DNA from 4 places in the Clostridium sp. YIM B02551 genome. Region 1 is predicted to be linked to each of the others. Evidence: riboswitches for the same ligand, from Rfam matches in the RefSeq annotation. Region 1 holds a riboswitch; each other region holds the start of a gene.
What was found. Region 1 has a riboswitch for lysine ahead of dapA (4-hydroxy-tetrahydrodipicolinate synthase). Riboswitches for the same ligand answer to the same signal wherever they lie in the genome.
Positions count from the first base shown of each region.

Region 2: another riboswitch for lysine. It lies ahead of lysA (diaminopimelate decarboxylase); the one in region 1 lies ahead of dapA (4-hydroxy-tetrahydrodipicolinate synthase).
Region 3: another riboswitch for lysine. It lies ahead of L1S47_RS01045 (transporter substrate-binding domain-containing protein); the one in region 1 lies ahead of dapA (4-hydroxy-tetrahydrodipicolinate synthase).
Region 4: another riboswitch for lysine. It lies ahead of L1S47_RS07875 (amino acid permease); the one in region 1 lies ahead of dapA (4-hydroxy-tetrahydrodipicolinate synthase).

Region 1 is NZ_JAKGTF010000003.1:201,211-204,551, forward strand. Features, by position in the region: gene L1S47_RS05185 (CAP domain-containing protein) at 1-372, opposite strand, end outside; gene dapA (4-hydroxy-tetrahydrodipicolinate synthase) at 569-1,435, opposite strand; lysine riboswitch at 1,706-1,879, opposite strand; gene L1S47_RS05195 (DUF3243 domain-containing protein) at 2,005-2,250, shown strand; gene dapF (diaminopimelate epimerase) at 2,409-3,275, opposite strand.
Region 2 is NZ_JAKGTF010000002.1:323,953-327,293, reverse strand. Features, by position in the region: gene L1S47_RS04210 (NAD(+) diphosphatase) at 1-182, shown strand, start outside; gene L1S47_RS04205 (hydrolase) at 374-1,048, shown strand; lysine riboswitch at 1,116-1,282, shown strand; gene lysA (diaminopimelate decarboxylase) at 1,600-2,892, shown strand; gene L1S47_RS04195 (DUF3006 domain-containing protein) at 3,245-3,341, shown strand, end outside.
Region 3 is NZ_JAKGTF010000001.1:190,642-193,982, forward strand. Features, by position in the region: gene L1S47_RS01030 (bifunctional transcriptional activator/DNA repair enzyme AdaA) at 1-512, shown strand, start outside; gene L1S47_RS01035 (helix-turn-helix transcriptional regulator) at 622-825, shown strand; gene L1S47_RS01040 (hypothetical protein) at 822-1,250, shown strand; lysine riboswitch at 1,405-1,586, shown strand; gene L1S47_RS01045 (transporter substrate-binding domain-containing protein) at 1,793-2,572, shown strand; gene L1S47_RS01050 (amino acid ABC transporter permease) at 2,652-3,341, shown strand, end outside.
Region 4 is NZ_JAKGTF010000005.1:165,424-168,764, reverse strand. Features, by position in the region: gene truA (tRNA pseudouridine(38-40) synthase TruA) at 12-749, shown strand; gene L1S47_RS07880 (hypothetical protein) at 809-1,243, opposite strand; lysine riboswitch at 1,539-1,713, shown strand; gene L1S47_RS07875 (amino acid permease) at 1,827-3,296, shown strand.

The DNA.
Region 1 (3,341 bases):
ATTAGTTAATATATCATTTACAACATCTCCAGTAGTAACACCTGGGTTTCCGCTGTTAGGTGTATTAGGGTTTCCTGATGGGTTAGTTCCTTCAGGAATATTATTGTTAGTTGGAGGTTTTGGATTATTATTTGAGTTTGGAGGATTTGTATTTTGTACATTTCCATCCCCTGGATTTGTATTAGGTTGATTCAATGTACCATTTGTATTATTCTGATCTCCAGTTGTACCTGTTGTGTCTCCTGTTGTATCATTTCCGCCAGATTGATTAGGAACTACTTGCGGTTTAATTGGTGAAGTTCCTTTTTGACAACCTATTACAGTAAAACTTAAAATAGAAAAACTTAATATTACTGAAATAAACTTTTTCATATAATCACCTCACCATTATTTTGAGCAAATTTAAGAATAATAAAATAATAACTTAGAGGTAATTGAGTAAAAAAAAGGAGAGCAATAATTTTTATTTTTTTTGCTCTTCTTTAAAATAATTTTTTTATTTTAATTCTAAAATTTCATTTATATGATTTTTATAGAAAACTTAATTTATTCCTACATAAATAAATTATTAGTTGAACTTAAAACCATCTAATTTTACTTTTAATTCATCACTTATTTCAGTTAGTGGAAGTCTTAGTTCTGGGGATTCAATTAATCCTATCTTATTTAAGATATATTTAAGTGGTGCTGGATTTGGTTCTGCAAATAGCATAGGGACAAATTGATATAGTTCTTTCCATATCTTCAAAGCTTCTTCATGGTTATTTTCTTTAACCTTATTATATACCTCTATAAAGCTTTCAGTGTGAATATGAGATGAAGCCAATATTCCACCATGACCTCCAAGGGTTAGTGTAGTATAGAAAAAGCTATCTTCACCAGTCAAAATTGAAAAATCCTTTGGAGGATTGATAAGAAGATCTGTTGTTTGCTTTATATCTCCTGATGCATCTTTTATTCCTACAATATTTTTTAATTCAGCTAATTTATAAATAGTACTATTTTCAATATTTCTACCTGTTCTATATGGAATATTATATAAAATTATATCTAAATCAGTTGCTTCAGAAATACTCTTAAAATGTTCATATATTCCCCTTTGATCAGGTCTAGAATAATATGGTGAAACTGATAATATACCATCTACATTATATTTTTCTACAACCTTTAGTTTTTCTTTTACTTTTTTAGTATTGTTTCCACCTAATCCAAAATATACTGGAACTTTATTATTAACATATTCCATTGTTTTTTCTACGATAGTTTCATATTCCTTATCCTCAATAGTTGGACTTTCTCCTGTTGTTCCTAATGGCATAAATCCGCTAACACCTTTAGCTAAATAGTACTCTACCATTCTCTTATATGATATTAAATCTAATTCATCATTTTTAAATGGTGTAATTAATGGAACAAAAACTCCTTGAATTGACATAACATACCTCCTAAAATAGCAAATTAAAAAATCGTCAAGGCGATTATGAGCCGTCGATTTTTTTCTCGCATCTGCCTTTCCAAACGCATGTGAGGAAAAATTGGCAGGCGACTAATTCTATTTTTTTACTCTTTAGGGCAACCTTCGATTGTAATCCAAATTTATAATTTTAACCATAAACTTAAAATATTGTAAATCCCTAAAGCGTAAAAAAAAACCTTGGAGAATACCAAGGTTAAATTATTCTTAATTTATTTAATCGAATAAATTTCCATGTATAGCACTCCACAAAAAACTTGTGACAGTCTTGCATATATTTTATACAAAACCAGCAATATAGCCTTAAAGCATTAGCTATACACTTCGGCGATGGTTCCTTTTCCAAAACATCTACGTGCTTACCTCCGTAATGGTACTCATAAACATCGCGCCTCTATCTCAAAAAATATTTACTTTTTTGTTAATTATACCTTTATATTTAACATTTATCAAGGGTTTATTTTTACATAGTTTACTTAAAAAATATAAATACTAATAGAGTAAATAATAGTTTAGGGAGGTTTTATAACATGGATACATTAAAAGATTGGGATTCTTGGAAAGCTACCTTAGGTAAAGCTGTAGATGCTGGTGAAACTGTTGGACTTTCTGATAAAACTATTACTGGAGTTGCTGAAAAAGTAGGCACATTTCTTTCAAATAATGTTGATCCAAGAAATCACGAGGAAAGACTTCTTAAAGAATTGTGGGATGCTGCTGATGAAAATGACAGAAATACGCTAGCTAAACTAGTTGTAAAAATTGCTGATAAATAAGTATTTAATTTTCTTATACAAAAAGTGGGAAAGACTATTTTCATAGTTCTTTCCCATCACTTATATAATGCAAAAATCATATTACATCTCATGGAACTCTTAGTTCAAACGTCTAAGAGCTCTATGTAACATGTAAATTCTTTAATTTATTATATATACTATTTATTTAAGTCTTCAATAAGTTCCGAACTTAAATTTCCTTTTGCGATTTCTCTAACTTCTCCTGTCATCCTTACATTCCAGTTGTCATCAATTTCAATAATTAGCTCTCCACCTAGCATCTTAATTTTAACTTTATCATTTACTAATCCTCTTTTTCTTAAAACAGATGCAACTGCACAAGAAGAACTTCCTGAAGCTAGCGTAAATCCAGCCCCTCTTTCCCATATTAGTATTTGAGCTTCATCCTTAGAAATCACTTTTGCAAATTGAGTATTAATTCTATTTGGAAACTCTTTATAATTTTCTATTAATTGTCCGAATGCTTTTATTTCATCCATATCTAATTCATCTTTTATTATTACACAATGTGGATTTCCTAAGGAAACACAATTTATTTCAAATTCCTTATTGTTTAGCGTTATTTTTTCACCTATAACTTCTTCACTTTTAAAGTTTGTAGGAATATCACCAGCTTTAAAAATTGCTTTTCCCATATCAACTGTAATTAACTTAGCCTTTGAATTAGATGTTTCAACAATATTAGCCTTAACTATTCCGCCTTTTGTCTCAACCGTAAAAACTTCATTATTAGTAAAACCATAATCATAAATATACTTACAAAATATTCTTAGCCCATTACCGCTTTTTTCAGCTTCTGAACCATCTGGATTATATATTCTTAATCCAAAATCAGCTTTTTCTGATTTTACTTTAAGTAATATTCCATCAGAACCTATACCAAAATTAACATTACAAATTCTTTTAATAGCCCTATCAGTAAGAGTGAAATCAATTCTATCTTCTTCCAAAACTATGTATTCATTCCCCAAGCCATGAGTTTTAACAAAAAAATTATCTTTCATCTTCATCTTCCTTTTCTTAAATAATATTAAAATTATATCAAATTTCCAAAATTAATAAAACTGCAA
Region 2 (3,341 bases), on a different contig from region 1:
TATATGGCAAAGAACTATTAATGTTGACTTTTATGGCAAAATATAAGAGTGGAGATATAAATAAATCATCTGAGGTTGAAGCCTTAGAATGGATACCTTTAGAAAAGGCATTGGAACAGATGGAAGAAGATGCTATAGGAAAAAAAGTAGTAAAAAAAATACTAGAAAAATATAATTATTAATATTAATTTACATTTATATTAGTGTTTGTAGGTTGAAAAGAGTATCTTGAATAAGTTAGGAACTCTTTTTTTGTTTCATATTTCATATTAAGATAAATATTACAAATTATTTAAGATAATGTGAATATATTTTATACTGAAATTTTTAGTATTATAATATATTTAGAATAATTTTTCATGGAGGTAATTGTATGTCACAAAAAGAGTCTAAGTTTGTACCTGAGATTAAGGGAACCTTAAGGAATCATGTTATTGAGGTGCCTCAAGTTATTAGAAATTGTAGTGGAATTAAGATATTTGGCAAGAGAATAAAATCATTATTATTTACCACAGATGTAGCAATAATAAGAAATACAAATGCAGATGCTATTATTGCAGTGTACCCATTTACACCTCAACCTGTAATTACTGAGGCTCTAGTTATGGCAGCAGATGTACCTGTATTTTGTGGAGTTGGTGGAGGTATAACTCAAGGAAAAAGGGTTATTAACCTAGCATTAGATGCTGAATTTAAGGGAGCTATGGGAGTCGTATTAAATGCTCCAACATCAAATGAGATTATAAGTAAGATAAGAAAAACTATTGATATACCTATTATAGTAACTATTGTATCTGAGAATGAAAACATAGAAGAGAGAATAGAATCAGGTGCAACTATATTAAATGTTTCAGGTGGTAAGGATACTGCTGCAATTGTAAGAAAAATTAGAAGTCAGTTTCCTGAGTTCCCAGTAATTGCAACAGGAGGACCAACAGAAGAAAGTGTTGAAGAAACAATAAAAGCTGGGGCAAATGCAATAACATATACACCACCTCTTGGAGCAGATATAATGAGTAGTTTAATGGATAGATATAGGAATTCTTAATTTTTTATTGACAACTAAAAAGAGTATGTTATCATATTAACATCAAGTTGAATACAATATAATATATACCTAGGGTAGAGGAGCTATTTACTATTAGTACTTAAAAGGAACTGGCAAGTGATGATCTTTAAGGAAAGGAGAAATAGCCGAAGAGATAGCAACGGCAGAAGTTATCTCTGGTCATGAATAGAACATATTCATGATTGTCACTATAAGTGGAGAGCTACAAGGTAGGCTAATTGCAATTAATTATGATGTTTTTATTGTAATAATTGCAATATCCTATACAAAAGAACTCTACCCGTCACAGATTTTTCTGTGACTTTTATTTTTCTTTAGGAATCTATAATATTTTTAGGTTGTGGATAACATTATGAGTTTGAATTATAATCTAAGGATTTACCAGACTTCCCTAAAGAATAAAAATAGAATTAGTCGCCTGCCAAGTTTTCCTCACATGCGTTTGGAAAGGCAGATGCGAGAAAAAAATCGACGGCTCATAATCGCCTTGACGATTTTTTTATGGGGCAAATAAACAAGGGGGAATAAAGATGAAATTATTTGGTACAGCACAAATTGAGAACAATCAGCTTTATATTGGAGGAGTTGAAGCTAGTATTTTAGCTAAAGAATATGGAACACCTGTTTATGTAGTTGATGAGGAGCTAGTAAGAAATAATTGTAGAGATTACTATAAAAGCTTTCAGTGTTCAGAGGGCGGAAATAGGGTTGCTTATGCTGGGAAAGCCTTTTTAACACTAGAAATGTGTAGAATAATTAGAGATGAAGGCTTATATCTAGATGTAGTATCTGGAGGAGAATTATTTACTGCACTTAAGGCTGAATATCCTGCTGAAAAAATTTATTTTCATGGAAACAATAAAACTATAGATGAGATTAAAATGGGTATAAGTAATGGAGTTGGAAGATTTGTAGTAGATAATTTATATGAACTAGAGATATTAGATTCTATTGCTAAAGAATATGGAGTTGTTCAGAAGATATATCTAAGAATAACCCCAGGAATAGAAGCGCATACCCATGAATATATAAAAACTGGCCAAATAGACTCAAAATTTGGATTTGCTCCAGTTGGAGATCTGATTTTTGAAGCTATTAAAGCAGCATCATCTTACAAAAACATTGAATTAAGTGGGCTTCATTGTCATATTGGATCTCAAATATTTGAAATAGAACCATATGAAGATGCAACAGAAATAATGTTGAACTTATTATTTAAGGTTCAAAAAGAACTAGGAATTAAAATACCTGAATTAGATTTAGGTGGAGGATTCGGAGTTTATTATAATGAGGGAGATGAACCTAGAGAAACCAAGGAGTATTGTAAAGCAATACTTGATAAGGCAGAAGTTGTATGCAAGAAACTTGGAATGGAGATACCAACTTTATCTATTGAACCAGGACGATCAATAATAGCAAATGCTGGTACAACTTTATATACTATAGGTTCAATTAAAGATATTCCAGAAGTAAGAAAGTATGTTTCAGTAGATGGGGGTATGACTGACAATATAAGACCTGCATTATATAGAGCTGAATATAATTGTTTAGTTGTAAACAGATTAGGGGAAGAACAATATGAAGAGGTAACCATCGCAGGTAAGTGTTGTGAGTCAGGAGATATACTTATTAATGATATATCAATACCCAAAGTTGAAAGTGGAGATATATTGGCAGTATTTTCTACTGGAGCATATGGTTATTCTATGGCAAACAACTATAATAAGATTCCTAGACCTGCTGTTATTATGGTTAGTGAAGGTAAGGCTAGAGTTATTTGTAAAAGAGAAAGTTATGAAGATATATTAAGAAATGAAATATAATACAAATAGGATTCAGTTATTTTATAGCTGAATCTTATTTATTTTTTTACTCTTTAGGAATTTATAATATTTTTAATTTGTGGATAAAATTATATGCTTGAAGTACAATCTAAAGACTCACTAAAGAGTAAAAAATAGAATTAGTCGCCTGCCAAATTTTCCTCACATGCGTTTGGAAAGGCAGATGCGATAAAAAAATCGACGGCTCATAATCGCCTTGACGATTTTTTTATATTGACTAGTTAGGTTAAATTTTATAAATTCTTTATAGATTTTTTATTTTATTAAGGTTAAAATAAATAATACAAATATGATATACTATTTAATAATATCTTTATAGAAGGAGAATATTTTGAAATATATAATTGATAGAATTGAAGGAGACTTTGCTGTTTGCGAAAATGATGCAGGAGAACTTAAAGATATTGATATTTCTTTAATCCTTGGGG
Region 3 (3,341 bases), on a different contig from region 1:
TTAATAATGATGAAAATTATGATAGGATATTTTATTACGGAGTAAAAACTACAGGGATAGTTTGTAAGCCTTCTTGTAAATCGAAAGAGCCATTAAGAGATAATGTAATATTTTTTGATGATTTTGAAGAGGCAGTTGATAAAGGCTTTCGTCCATGTAAAAGATGTCGACCAGATCTTTTGAATTTTAATCCAACTGATGAACTTGCATTTAGGATTAAAAAATTATTTGATTCATATTATTCAAGTAATATAGAAATGGAAGAGAAATTAAAAGCTTTAGGAGTAAGTCAGAACCATATGATAAAAGTCTTTTCTGATAAATTTGGTATTACACCAGTAAAATATATTAATGCACTTAGAATTGAGAAGGCACTAGATTTACTTGAGAACACAGATGATACCGTAATCAATATTGCACTTTTATGTGGATTTGAAAGCACTTCAAATTTTTATGGATTTTTTAAAAAACAAATAGGAATGACTCCAAGTGAGTATAGAAGTAGATTATAGATAATCTACTTATTTTTTTGATAACTAATGGAAAGTAAGCTTTACATTATGGGAAAATAATGCTATTATATATATGGAAAGTACACTTTCCATGAGAGGAGGTATATCTTTGAAAAATCGATTAGAAGAAATAAGAAAAGAACGAGGAATTAAACAAGAAGAACTTGCTGAAGCATTAGAGGTTTCTAGGCAAACTATAGGATCATTAGAAAATGGCAGATATAATCCTTCTATAATATTAGCTTTTAAAATAGCAAGGTATTTTAATATGAACATCGAAGATATTTTTATATATGAGGAGGAAGAGAAATGAATAATAAAAAAACTCTTATGTATTTAGTTTTATTAATTTTAGGTGTTGCTATGTTACTTTTGGGAAAATTCATAATGGCAGATGAGAATATAAAAAATATTTCAGGTATTTGTCTTGGATTTGGTTCTGCATTTTTTGTTTTAGGTATAGGAAACCTAGTTGGTAATTTCTTTACCACAAGATTAGAAGATGAAAAGATTAAAAAACTAAAGGATATTGAAGTAAATGATGAACGTAATATTAGAATAAAAGAAAAATCAGGTTATATGGTGAGTAAAATAATGAACTTTATAATTTGTATACTGGTTTTAGCCTTAGGATTTATGAATGCAGATAGGTTAGTTTTAATTCTTGTTTCGTCATTGCTTCTAATAGAAGGGATACTATTTATAGGCTTTTCAAATTACTATTCAAAAAGAATGTAGTTTATATTTGTATCATAAAATTATTGGTGGAGTATAACTCCACCTTTTAAATTTGAGGAGAATTCAATATTGTAAAAAATATACAAATATGGGTTGACTTAGGAAGATATGTAAGGTAAACTTATTTTATAATTTAATATAACCTCACTTATGTAGGTGGGGTAGAGGCGCGATATTTAACAGTTTTTAGTGGAGTTTGAGAAGCAATGATACTAATAGGAAGGAAATGTCGCCGAAGCTTATAATATTCTCAGTATTATTTGCTGGGTCTGTAGTTAAGAGCTACAGGACTGTCTCAATAAACTTCCCAGTTTATTGAGTTGTGCTATCTCATTTGGGAAGGGAGAGGAATTAAGGGCAAATATGCTAGTTGCGATCTGAGTTCACCTCAGATCTTTTTTTATACTCAAATTGAAAACAAAGGTGGCAGTGAAGCCATTTAAAAGATAAAGATAAATTAAAAGTTGTGAAAGGGGAAGGGAAATATGAGAAGAAAATTATCTGTGTTATTGGCAGCTGTACTGTGTATATCTGCATTAGGTATGACAAGTTGTGGGACAAGCAAAACAAATGAAGCAAGTACCAAAGAAGAAACTTTTAAGGTTGGTCTTGAAGCTGGCTATGCACCATTTAACTGGACTCAAATGGATGATTCAAATGGTGGAGTTAAAATCGATGGTAGTGCAGAATATGCAGGAGGTTATGATATAGAGATAGCAAAAAAGATTGCGCAAGGGCTAGGTAAAAAATTAGTTATAGTAAAGACAGAATGGGATGGACTTGTACCTGCATTAACCTCAGGTAAGATTGATGCAATTATTGCAGGTATGTCTCCTACAGCAGAACGTAAGAAAACAATTGATTTTTCAAATAACTATTATAAATCAAATTTGGTTATGGTTGTAAAGAAAGGCGGAAAGTATGATGGTGCAACATCAATTCAAGACTTTAAGGATGCTAAAATTACAGCACAATTAAATACATTTCATTACACAGTAATTGATCAAATTCAAGGAGTTAGTAAACAACCAGCCATGGATAATTTTCCAGCTATGAGAGTTGCGCTTGAATCAGGCATGATTGATGGTTACGTATCAGAAAAGCCTGAAGGCGTTAGTGCTGAAACTGCAAATAACAATTTTAAGATGGTTGAGTTTAAAACTGGATTTAAAACATCGGATGATGATACAGCGATAGCAGTAGGAGTAGCTAAGGGAAGTGAATTAACTCCAAAGATAAATGAAATCTTATCAGGTATTTCAGAAGATGAACAGACAAAAATTATGGATACTGCAATAAAAAATCAGCCTGCAGCAAAGTAATAATTATTATAAACCGAGTGCAGTTAATGTAGTCGGTTTTGTAATATTTTAAAGTATTAAAATAGAAAGAGGCGAAAATATGAGTTCGGAGTGGATAATAAGAATTATATCTCAAAATGGGCCAATGTTTATTCGTGGTGCAGGCATTACGCTATTAATATCCGTAATTGGAACTATATTAGGTTCAATCATAGGGTTATTTATAGGAGTTGTACGTACGATTCCAATGCCTCAAAGAGGCATAGAAAGATATTTGTTAAAATTGATTAATATCGTCTTTTCAATTTATATTGAATTCTTTCGAGGGACACCAATGATTGTGCAAGCAATGGTTATATATTATGGTTCTGCACTAGCTTTTGGAATAGATATGAACAGATTTTATGCAGCAATTTTTATAGTTTCAATTAATACAGGTGCATATATGTCTGAAATTGTTCGAGGTGGAATTGTTTCAATAGATAAGGGGCAATTTGAGGCTGCTAATGCAATTGGAATGAATCATATACAAACAATGTTAAACGTTATTCTGCCACAAGTAATTAGAAATATTTTACCAGCTACAGGAAATGAGTTTGTAATTAATATAAAGGACACCTCAGTACTTAATGTTATCTCAGTAACGGAACTATACTTTCAAACTAAATCAATTGCAGGAAATAATTTTAGATATTTTGAATCGTTCTTTGTTGCCTGTGTTATCTATTTTGTTATGACTTTTACAGTAACAAGGATATTACGTTTTATAGAAAGAAAATTAGATGGACCA
Region 4 (3,341 bases), on a different contig from region 1:
GGTGGAAACATATGAGAAACTTAAAAATATCATTACAATATGATGGAACAAGATATAAAGGATGGCAAAGACAGAAGGAAAATTCGCCAACTATACAAGAGAAAATTGAATCTGTTTTGTCTAAAATGACAGGAGAAGAAATTCAAGTAATAGGTTGTGGAAGAACTGATTCAGGAGTACATGCTGAAAACTATGTAGCTAATTTCCGTACAAATAGTAATATGTCTATAGATGAAATGCTTGATTATTTATATGAATATTTGCCAGAAGATATAGTTGTTAAAAGTATGAAAGATACAACAGAAAGATTTCATGCAAGATATAATGTCAAATCAAAAACTTATGTATATAGAATATATAATGGCAGGTTTAGAAATGTATTTAATAGAAAGTATACATATCATACAAATGAGAAACTAAATTTAGATGATATGAAAAAAGCATCAGAGTTCTTAATTGGGACTCATGATTTTCAAAGTTTTACAAGCTTAAAATCCAATTCTAAATCAACGGTAAGAACCATTAATTATATTAATATAACTGAGAATGATGGAATGATTGAGGTAGAGGTAAATGGTAATGGATTCTTATGGAATATGGTAAGAATAATTGTTGGAACCCTATTAGAAGTTGGAGTAGGAAAGCTTAATGTTAAGGATGTAGAAAGAATATTAGATGAGAAGAAAAGAGCAGAAGCAGGACCTATAGCTCAAGCCAAGGGATTATGCCTAAAAAGTGTTCAATACTAATTAAGATAAGAGGGCTAGTTAAAATCTTTTAAATAGATTTTAGCTAGCCCTTTAAAACATTACTTGCGTGGACTTAATTGTGTTAAGGTCTTGCTTAATTTTTTGAAATTATCATAAGAGTCCACAAATCTTGCTCTAACTATAAAAGTTTTATTTTTTTTATATTTAATTTTTATCCTATCTTTGTCAGCGATTATTTCTTTAATTTCATTTACGGTAAATTGCTTTTTTGAAATACCTATAGTATTTATTGTTATATTTGAGTCTTCTATAATAACAAACTCACAGTTTTTCCTTATAAGTACTCCAGAAGAACTTATTATTCCAGGAAGAAAAATGGCATAAATACCTAAAAGATAAAAAATAAAAAAGCTGCTTTTTGATTGTAGATAAAATATAATACTTAGCACTGTAAGTGCAATTAAACCAGATCCTAAAATTAAAGAATTTTTGGTTAATAAACTTTTATTATAATAAAAACTAGATTTTCTCATATAATTCGCCCCTTATACTTCAGAATATATAAATATGCTACTTAACTCATTATATATAATGTAGCATTAATGGCAAGTATAGTAAATATTAAAAATATACAAAATAAATTACAATTTTCATAGATTTTAATATTTATTTATAAAGATTAAAATTCATGAGAGTTGGCGAAAACAATAGAAAATCAAAGATAAAGATAGAAATTTTGCAGAATTCAAGAAATTAATAAATTGTAAAAATTACTATTGACCAATTATAATGTCGAAGTATATAATAAGTTGGAAGTTAAAACAATATAGTCTAGATAGAGGCGCGAAGTTTAAGAGTAAAATTGCTGAGGTAAGCACAATGAAGCAATTTGAAAGGAAACTTTGCCGAAGTGTACAACCGATGCTTTAAGGTTGTAATGCTGGGCTTGCATAAAATATATGCAAGACTGTCACAAAGTCGTTTGTGGAGAGCTATCACTGATGCGTGTTTAATATATTTTCGTATTTACCTTTATGTATGAATATATTGATGCCCTGAGTGAATGCTCAGGGTTTTTTTAATTTTTAAAAGAAAATTATTTTTAAGGAGGACAAAATGAGTAACTCAAATTCTCAAATAGAGGGAAACAATCAAGAACTTAAAAGAAGTTTAAAGGCAAGACATTTAAATATGATAGCCTTAGGTGGTTCAATTGGAACAGGTATATTTGTAGCTTTAGGAGCAACAATTAATCAAGCAGGACCAGGAGGAGCGTTAGTAGCTTATGGATGTATTGCAGTTATGGTATATTTCCTAATAACGAGTTTAGGAGAAATGGCAACTTTCATGCCTGTATCAGGATCATTTAGTGTATATGCAACTAAATTTGTTGATCCAGCATTAGGCTTTGCGCTTGGTTGGAATTATTGGTATAACTGGGCAATAACTGTAGCAGCTGAATTAGTTGCTGGATCGTTATTAATGAAGTTTTGGTTCCCTAACGTACCAGCAGTATTATGGAGTGCAATATTCTTAGTTATAATAGTTGCATTAAACATATTATCAGCAAAATCTTATGGAGAATCTGAATTCTGGTTTGCTGGAATTAAGGTAGTTACAGTAATAGTATTTTTAGTTATAGGAGTTGCAACTATATTAGGAATTCTTGGAGGAAATGCAGTTGGATTCAAGAATTTTACTGTTGATGGAGCACCATTTGTTGGTGGATTTAAATCAATATTTATGATATTCTTAATAGCTGGTTTTTCATTCCAAGGAACTGAGCTTATTGGAGTAGCAGCTGGAGAAAGTGAAAATCCAGAAAAAACTATTCCTAAAGCTATTAATTCTGTATTTTGGAGAATATTAATATTTTATATAGGAACAATCTTTGTAGTTGGAGCAATAATTCCTTATACTCAAGCTGGTGTTGATACAAGCCCATTTACACTAATATTTGAAAAAGCAGGAATTGCAGCAGCAGCATCATTAATGAATGCAGTTATATTAACTTCTGTACTATCTTGTGGGAATTCAGGTATGTATGCATCTAGCAGAATGCTATTTGCTATGGCAAAAGAAGGTATGGCACCTAAGTGGTTAGGTAAAGTTAATTCAAAAGGTGTTCCTATAAATGCAGTACTTTTAACAACATTAGTAGCAGCAGCTTGTTTCTTAACTGGTATATATGCGGAAAGTACAGTATATGTATGGTTAGTTGCAGCATCAGGTTTGGCAGGTTTTGTTGCTTGGCTTGGTATAGCACTTTGTCATTTCCGTTTTAGAAGAGCATATGTTGCACAAAAGCAAGATATGAGTAAGTTAAAATATAAAGCTAAGTTATTCCCGATAGGACCAATAATAGCATTAGCTCTATGTACCGTTGTTGTTTTAGGACAAGGAGTTAGCTATATTGAAGCCGAAAATATTGATTGGGGTGGACTAATTTCTTCCTATATTGGACTACCTTTATTCTTAGGAATATGGATTGTTTACAAATTGAAATACAAAACAAAGGTAGTAAAGTTAGAGGATGTAGAGTTCGATAATGTTGAACCACAGGAATTAGAAGAGTCCGTAGGATAAACTACTATAAATATTAAAATGTAATTAGAGCAGTAAGCAATAAAT